One region of the Pelosinus sp. IPA-1 genome, then DNA from elsewhere that is predicted to be linked to it. Evidence: riboswitches for the same ligand, from Rfam matches in the RefSeq annotation. Region 1 holds a riboswitch; the other holds the start of a gene.
The links. A riboswitch is a leader RNA that binds a small molecule or an ion and turns the genes downstream of it on or off. The one in region 1 is predicted to bind lysine.
Positions count from the first base shown of each region.

Region 2: another riboswitch for lysine. It lies ahead of QSJ81_RS01455 (diaminopimelate decarboxylase family protein); the one in region 1 lies ahead of QSJ81_RS17785 (amino acid permease).

Region 1 is NZ_BSVC01000007.1:152,163-156,690, reverse strand. Features, by position in the region: gene QSJ81_RS17795 (ribonuclease J) at 1-284, opposite strand, end outside; gene QSJ81_RS17790 (sugar diacid recognition domain-containing protein) at 467-1,558, opposite strand; lysine riboswitch at 1,708-1,882, shown strand; gene QSJ81_RS17785 (amino acid permease) at 1,965-3,386, shown strand; gene QSJ81_RS17780 (metal-dependent hydrolase) at 3,614-4,528, shown strand, end outside.
Region 2 is NZ_BSVC01000001.1:329,859-334,386, forward strand. Features, by position in the region: gene QSJ81_RS01445 (HAD-IIA family hydrolase) at 1-713, shown strand, start outside; gene fumC (class II fumarate hydratase) at 936-2,321, shown strand; lysine riboswitch at 2,435-2,608, shown strand; gene QSJ81_RS01455 (diaminopimelate decarboxylase family protein) at 2,729-4,012, shown strand; gene buk (butyrate kinase) at 4,274-4,528, shown strand, end outside.

The sequences.
Region 1 (4,528 bases):
GTACCATAGACGGGTACGTCAATTTGCTTTAATAGATAAGATAAAGAACCAATATGGTCTTCGTGGCCATGAGTAATAACAACCGCCCTTATCTTATCCTGATTTTCAAGAAGATAGGAGATATCAGGTATAACTAAGTCAATCCCTAACATATCATCTTCTGGAAATGCTAAACCAGAATCAAGAATGATAATATCATCTTCGTAACGAATTACGGTCATATTCTTGCCGATTTCGCCTAACCCACCAAGTGGAATAATGGCTAATTTATTTTGTTTTTCCAAGAAAAATACCTCCAATATTTGAGTTTGTACATTTAAGTTTTTTTCACCAATAGACGTTCCGTAAACCAACCGTTCCCGTTTTAGATTGGTTTCATCCAAATGTTCATAAATGAAAATACCCGCTCAAAACCCATTACTTTCTATTGTACTTCAAGTTGCTTCAATATACAAGTTTTGGCGTGTTAAACAATACTTTTATCACAATTTTTGCCCGTTAATGGGATTTCCACAAAAATTTTTGTGCCTTGACCTAAGGCTGATTTAATAATAAATTTTCCTTCCACCAAAGCAACACGTTCTCTCATTCCATAAATCCCCAAACAAGTATGACTATGGGAATTTCTAACGATTTCTGTATCAAAACCTACACCGTCATCATCAACCAACAAAATAAGTTTATCCTGTTTCTTATTTAAGGATACCCAAACCTGTTTTGCTTTTCCATGTTTGACTATATTCGTTAATGCTTCCTGTAAAATACGATATAATGTGATTTCTACTTCAGGAGAAAATCGTTCTCTTGATAAGTTATTAAAATCAACATACATAGATATTCCATATTGCTTAGTATAGTTTTCTATATATTTTTTAGCCGCAGCCACTAACCCTAAGTCATCTAATAATACAGGGCGTAATTCAACTGCCATATGATGCACCGCTTCTAAGGTCGTAACCGCAAGGTCACGCATTTCTAGTATCTTTTCTTGCTCCTCTCTACTTTGCACTTGCTCTGCGAGGACACGTAGACCAACAATGATGGACGTTAAGGACTGGCTTGTTTCATCATGGAGCTCCCGTGATATCCTTTTACGCTCATCTTCTTGTATTGTAATTATTTTATTTAAAAATATGGACTGAAGTTCTTCTTTTTCTGTTAATGCCCCTACTAACCTTTCCTGCCTAGCATTTGATTGAAGATTGGCTTCTACGAAACGTGCAGCTAACCTAGCATAAGGCTCAGCAGTTTTCTGATCACCAGTTACGCCAATTAAGCCAATACATTGCTCCTCAAACATAATAGGAACATTAAAGCCATTGCGGGTACCAGGCATATCTATTTCATCTTCTTCACTAACATAAAACTCCTTCACAACTCCATTCTGCAGCATCTTTGCCCCGGCTTCATGAATTTGTCCAATGCGTTCTCTACTAAAAGACGCAATAATTACTCCATGTTCATCAAGTATATTTACATTCTTATTTAATTCAACAGCTACAGTATCTACTAAAGACTGCGCAAATTTCGCATCTAATCGTCTATGCTCATTTTCCACTTGGAAACCTCCAAAAATATTCTTGCGTATCTTATTTCTTCAGACACTTTGCATAATCCTATATTTTTAAAAATTTCAATAAATATATTTTAATTATTGATTGACAAGTAATCCTAGTTTTAATAAAATAAGCAAAGAATTGAATAGGTTGTGATTATAGAGGTGCAAGTATTATGAGTAAGTATAGTGAGCCGGAAGCAATGAGCTATACAGAAAGGAATAGTTGCCGAAACAAAAAAATTCCTACTTTTTTTGTTGGGCTTGTATTGAATAAATGCAAGACTGTCACCAAAAGCTTCTTTTGGGTGGAGTGCTATCTCACACAAGCGGTAATTTATCTTTGTATAAATTTTTTGGTTGTGAGATAGCTCACAACCATTTTATTTTGTAAATTAGGAGGTAAATTATGTCAATTCCTACGGTAAATCTGAAAGACTTATGTCCAGAAAAAGTAGGCCTCAAGCGTGACATGAAATCACGCCACCTTATGATGATTTCTATCGGTGGTACCATTGGTACTGGACTCTTTCTAGGATCAGGCCAAACTCTTAGTCAAGCAGGTCCTCTTGGTGCTGTTCTTGCCTACCTAACAGGCGGTTTTATCATGTATATGGTTCTCTTATGCTTAGGTGAACTAACGGCAGCCATGCCTGTTTCTGGCTCGTTTCAAAGCTATGCCTCTCGTTTCATATCCCCTGGAGCTGGTTTCACCACCGGCTGGTTATACTGGATAAATTGGGCAATTTGTATTGCTGCTGACTTTACCGCTGCAGGCATTATTATGAATAATTGGTTTCCACAGCTGGCAATCTGGATGTGGTGTGGAATCTTTGCTGTGATGTTAGCCTTATTAAACATCATCTCGGTAAAAGCCTATGGTGAAGCAGAATTCTGGTTTGCTGGTATCAAAGTAACTGCAATTTTAGCTTTTATTGTCGCTGGTGCAGGTCTGTTGTTTGGTTTCTCGAGTCATTCTCTCCCTATTGTTGGGCTCTCCAATTTTAACACTGGCTCTGGTCTTTTTCCAAATGGCTTTGAAGCAGTACTTTTAACTATGATCGCTGTAGTATACTCTTTCCAAGGTGCTGAGCTTGTAGGGATTGCTGCAGGTGAATGCGAAGACCCAAGTAAAAATGTCCCTCGCGTTATTAAAGGGATTACTTTCCGCATTATTATATTTTATGTGTTAGCCATGGTTGTACTCGCAGGTATTATTCCGTGGCAAGAAGCCAGTGTCTTAGAAAGTCCTTTTGCGCATGTATTTGGTATGTTAGGATTCCCTTTAGCAAAAGATATTATGAGTTTTGTTGTTATGACCTCCGCCTTATCTGCAGGTAATTCCGCTTTATATGCCTGCTCTCGTCTCCTCTGGTCTATGTCCAAAGAAGGATTAGCCCCTAATTTTCTAGGCAAATTAAACTCTCGTGGTGTTCCTATCAATGGTGTTTATTTGACTCTAGTATTAGCTTGCATGTCTTTACTTACCAGTGAGTATGCTGCCGATACCGTATATTTGTGGCTTATGTCTAGTACAGGGCTTACAGGTTGTCTAATTTGGGTTATTATTGCTTGGTGCCAGATAAACTTCCGTAGAGAATTTGCTCGCCTAGGTGGTAAATTGGAACAACTCAAATTTCGCACACCGTTCTACCCTTTTGTACCTGCACTTGCTTTGGTATTAAACATTGGTGTTATTTTCAGTTTATATTTCGATGAATCACAACGTATTGTTCTTTACACTGGTATTCCTGTACTGCTTGCTATCTATTTATATTATGTAATATTTTTAGATAAAAAAATCACAGGATCGAAAGCCCAAAGTCTGTAAATATAAGAAAAGACTAAGGCTTGTGCCAAGTCCTTGGACGCAGGCAGAAACCTTAGTCGTTCTTACTTGGAATCAAGAAATTGTTATACTTTCTGATTCCGTAAAAAATGGTGGCCTCTTAAAATGAGGCCACTATTTTTTATTTACAGGCAAAACTTACTATAAAACACATACCTCTTACTTATGTTATAATGTTATGTAAATTTAAATAGGTAGGAGGCATCATTATGGATTCCTTATCCCATGCACTAATTGGCATGGCTGTTGCTGGTTTATCTGGACATCCTTTATCCTTACATGATCCTATTTATCTCGCGACGGTTATTGGCGCGCAAGCACCTGATTTTGATATTATCGCTCAAGTCAAAGGAAATTTTTCTTACCTTAGACAGCATCGTTCTTTTTCTCATTCCATCCCTGGTTTATGCATGTGGGCAGCTATGATTAGCGTAAGTCTTTATGTTTTTATGCCGGAAACCAATCTTTTTTCCTTATTTGGCTGGGCCTTTGCTGGTTGTTTGTCACACAGTATCATTGATTATTTTAATACTCATGGCGTGGCAATTTTATGGCCTTTTCGTAAGGAACGCAAAAGTTTACAACTTTTAAATGTATTTGACCCTATACTCCTATTGCTCATGACGAGTATCTATACCTTACCCATCACTATGTTTACCTTATCTTGTCTTACTTTTTTTACCATTGTGTCATATATTAGCCTTCGCATACTCCTCCGCAAAAAGGCAAGAAGGCAAATACATGAGATATTTTCCAATGAAGATATTGTACAACTCTCAATTATGCCTTCCTTACAGCGTATATTATTTTGGGATTTTGTCTTAGAAACAAAACAATCTTATACAGTTGGACAACTAGGAGCCATTTATCCCGTATTAGAAACCAATGCCAACTTAACAAAACAAAAAGCTGTTTCCCCTTTTACCTTGCAAGCCCAAAAAACAATACTTGGTGATTTTTTCACTACCTTTACCCCCTTTATTTATTTTGAAGAGGAAAAAAGCCTTCATTCCAGCTGTGTAAATATTTATGACCTTCGTTATATCGCAAATAAAGAATTTCTACACCGAGGGACGATCATTTTTGATAGTAATCAGCTTCCAACAGCGTCTTATCTTTATTCC
Region 2 (4,528 bases), on a different contig from region 1:
TTCTGACGAATAACTCCTCTAGAGATGCAACTTTCTATGCCAATAAACTTAAGGTGTTAGGCATTGATTGCAGTGTAAGTAATATTTTAACATCTGGCGAAGCCACAGCCCTTTATCTAAAAAATACTAAAAATTGCAAAAATATATATTTAGTTGGAACGCCTGCTTTAGAAGAAGAGTTTAGAAGGCATGGATTTATAATAACAGCAGATAATCCTGAATATGTAGTATTAGGATTTGATACTACATTAACATATGAAAAATTAGTTATTGCATGCGATCTTATACGGCATAATATCCCTTATATTGCGACTCATCCAGACTTTAATTGTCCTACAGAAACAGGCTATATACCAGATTGTGGTGCTATGGCTGCTTTGATAAAAGCATCAACTGGTTGTTCGCCTCAGGTTGTCGGCAAACCAAATAGGGAGATCGTGGAAGCATTATTAAATAAAAAAAATTATCCTCTTGAAGAAATGGCAATGGTTGGTGATCGATTATATACTGATATAGCTACAGGATGTAATGCGGGTATGGTCTCTGTGTTAGTACTCAGTGGAGAATCCAAGATATCAGATGTTGAGCAGTCGGTCTTTAAACCGGACTATATATTTGATAACTTAGGGGGTTTAGGTCAGGCACTTTCTGCAAGTGACAAAGAAGAGGATTTAATTCATAGCGGATTTTCTAGAGAATTAGTCGTCGGGTAAGAAAGATTGTACGGCCAAAGCCTACCGCAAGAGGTTTAGAAAGATATAGGGTAAAGGTGTTTGCAATCAATAAGGTTGTAAACACTTTTTATTTTTAGAGAAGATTTAAAATTACTGCAGGATTGTTTTTAATTATGAAGAAGAAACTAAGAGAAGATCTAATTCACGATACCTTCTTCGTTTTTAGCTTATAGGTAATGAATTGATAAAGGAGTGCTTTATATGGAATATCGTATTGAGAAAGATTCAATGGGAGAAATAAAAGTGCCAGCTGATAAATTATGGGGAGCCCAAACGCAACGTAGTTTTGAAAATTTTCGTATTGGAATCGAAAAGATGCCCTATGAGTTAGTTGGTGTATTTGCCATATTAAAGAAGGCAGCTGCCTTAGTAAATGAGAAGCTAGGTGTACTTGATACAAAACGCTCTCAGGCCATAGTTAAGGCTTGCGATGAGGTGTTAGCCGGAAAGCTAGATGGTAATTTTCCTCTTGCCGTGTGGCAAACGGGGAGTGGCACTCAGTTTAATATGAATATAAATGAAGTATTGGCACACAGAGCGACTCAGTTGCTAGCCGAAGAAAAAGAACCTTTAATTGTTCATCCCAATGATCATGTGAATAAATCCCAAAGCTCTAATGATATTTTCCCTACGGCGATTCATGTTGCCGGCGTAACATTAGTGATTGATAAACTATTACCTGCAATTGCCTCTTTAAAAGAAACGTTAGATCAGAAATCCAAAGAATACAGTGAAATTATAAAAATTGGCAGGACTCATTTAATGGACGCGACACCTCTGACTATGGGACAGGAAATAAGCGGTTGGGTGCGGATGCTAGAGCGGAACGAAGAAATGCTGACCATAGGTATTAATTTTATGCGGGATTTGGCCATGGGAGGAACGGCTGTTGGGACTGGTATTAATTCCCCAATGAACTTTGGCGAACTCGTTGCTGCAGAAATTACCAAGTTAACAGGCAAGGAATTTCGTACAGCTCCTAATAAATTTCACGCGTTAACAAGTAAAGATGAGGTAGTCGTCGTTCATGGTATGATGAAGGCATTAGCTGCTGATTTAATGAAGATTGCCAATGATGTTCGTTGGCTTGCAAGTGGTCCACGATGTGGTATTGGAGAGATTAAAATACCCGAGAATGAGCCAGGCAGCTCCATTATGCCTGCAAAAGTCAATCCAACCCAATCTGAGGCATTGACAATGATTGTTGCCCAAGTATTTGGTAATGACACCACAATTTCTTTTGCTGCTAGCCAAGGAAATTTTCAATTAAATGTATTTATGCCTGTCATTGTTTATAATTTCTTGCAGTCCATTCGGTTACTTTCGGATGGGATGAACTCTTTTAATGTTAATTGTGCGGTAGGTATACAGGCGAATACTGAGATTATTGATTTTTATTTGCACCAATCCCTAATACTTATTACAGGCTTAGTACCTCTAATTGGTTATGATAAGGCAGCTCAAATTGCTAAAAGTGCAGTAAAAGAAGGCATTACATTAAAAGAATCTGCCTTAGCCACAGGGTGGGTTAGTGAAGCACAATATGAAGAATATATGAATCCAGCTATCTTGGTAAAACCAAGATAGTATCTGTAAGGCTTCAGATGATAGGCTATCTAAACTTTTACAAAAAAATATAGGATTAGAGTTGACATGACAAACTAGATTAGTCTATACTTAGAAAAATGACAGTTGAATAGCTAAAAGATAGAGGCGCGGTATATTAAGAATATGTATCTAGAGTAGCCAGCGATGAAAGATACAAAAAGGAATAACCGCCGAAGTAGAAGGGTTTGGCAAAGGCCCTTTTGTTGGTTTTGTATTGAATAAATACAAGACTGTCATCCAATTTTGGGTGGAGTGCTATCTGCATAACTGATTATGAGATACGTTAGATTCTTATAGCGGTTTGCGGGATGGTTTCCGCAAACTGCTTTTTGTTTTACTCGATAACTTTAGCAAATAATAAACAATTTCAGGAGGTCTATACAAAAATGGCAGAAAAAACATTACCCTTTACGAAGATTGAACTAGAAGAAATTATTGAAAAATATCCAACACCATTTCATATTTATGATGAGCAGGCCATTCGAAATAATGTTCGCAAACTCTTGGCAGCCTTTTCCTGGGCACCAGGATTTAAAGAATATTTTGCTGTAAAAGCAACACCAAATCCTCATATTTTAAGGGTGTTGAGAGAAGAAGGCGTTGGGGCTGATTGCAGTTCTCTGCCAGAACTTATTCTTTCTGAACAAGCTGGAATAACGGGAGAAGAAATTGTCTTTTCCTCCAACGATACGCCAGTAGAAGATTATCAAGCAGCTAAAAAACTGGGAGCTATTATTAATTTGGATGATATTAGCCACATTGAATATTTGGAGAAGCACGTTGGTTTACCTGACATCCTTTCCTTCCGCTACAATCCAGGTCCCTTATTGGAAGGTGGAAATGATATTATTGGGTATCCAGAGGAAGCAAAATATGGCTTAACGAGAGAACAAATTTTAGAAGCTTACAAAATTGTGCAAAGTAAAGGGGTAAAACGTTTTGCTCTGCATACCATGGTAATTTCTAATGAACTAAATTCAGATAGCTTTGTTGCAACGGCAAATATGATGTTTGATTTAGTCATTGAAGTGTATGAAAAATTAGGGATTCGGATTGAAATGATAGATTTGGGTGGCGGAATTGGTATTCCTTACCGTCCAGAACAAGAAGCTGTTGATCTTGATGTTGTCAGCCAAGGGGTGCGTAAAGCTTATGAAGAAAAAATTGTGGCGAAGGGACTACATCCTTTGAAAATTACCATGGAGTGTGGCAGAATGATAACAGGACCTTATGGTTACCTCGTATCTACTGTACTGCACAAAAAAGAGATTTACAAAAACTATGTAGGTCTTGATTCTTGCATGGCAAATTTAATGCGCCCAGCATTATATGGCTCCTATCATCACATTACGGTCGTGGGAAAAGAGAATGCTCCACTAGATCATGTATATGATGTAACAGGTTCCCTGTGCGAAAATAATGACAAATTCGCTATTGACCGTAGTTTACCTCGTATTGATATTGGTGACATTATTGTTATGCATGATGCGGGTGCTCATGGACATGCAATGGGCTTTAATTACAATGGAAAATTGCGTTCCGCAGAACTATTATTAAAGGATGACGGCCAGGTGCAGATGATTCGTCGGGCAGAAACCATTGGGGATTATTTTGCTACCTTGGATTTCGAAAAAACGGAAATAAAATTAGCAGCGGCTACTAGAAAATAATTAAAAATATTTGAACAGGCAGGTCGAAGTAGACCTGTCTGTTTTTTACGGAATCAGAAAGTATAACACTTCCTTGATTCCAAGTAAGAACGACTAAGGCTTCTGCCTGCGTCTGAAGACTTGGCCTAAGCCAAGTCTTTTCTTATTTAAAAGCAGGAAATAAGAAAAATAAAATGAAATAAATAAGCAGAACATATGAACAGAATATTTGGTGAAATGTGGATACATAGAATGAATTTGAAATGTAATGGGAGGAACTTTATGGCTAAAGAATATGGGGCAGCGGAAAGGCTATTGATAATTAACCCAGGGGCAACATCAACAAAATTTGCTGTATACGATGGAGAAAAAATAGTTTTTAAAAAGACCGTCGAGCATTCTGTAGCGGATACTAGTGGCTTCATAAAAGTAGTCGATCAATATGAATATCGTTTGCGATTAATTTTAAAACAAGTAGCAGCAGAAGGGGTTGATATTGCCACGCTAAAAGCAGTGGTGGCGCGTGGTGGAATTTTG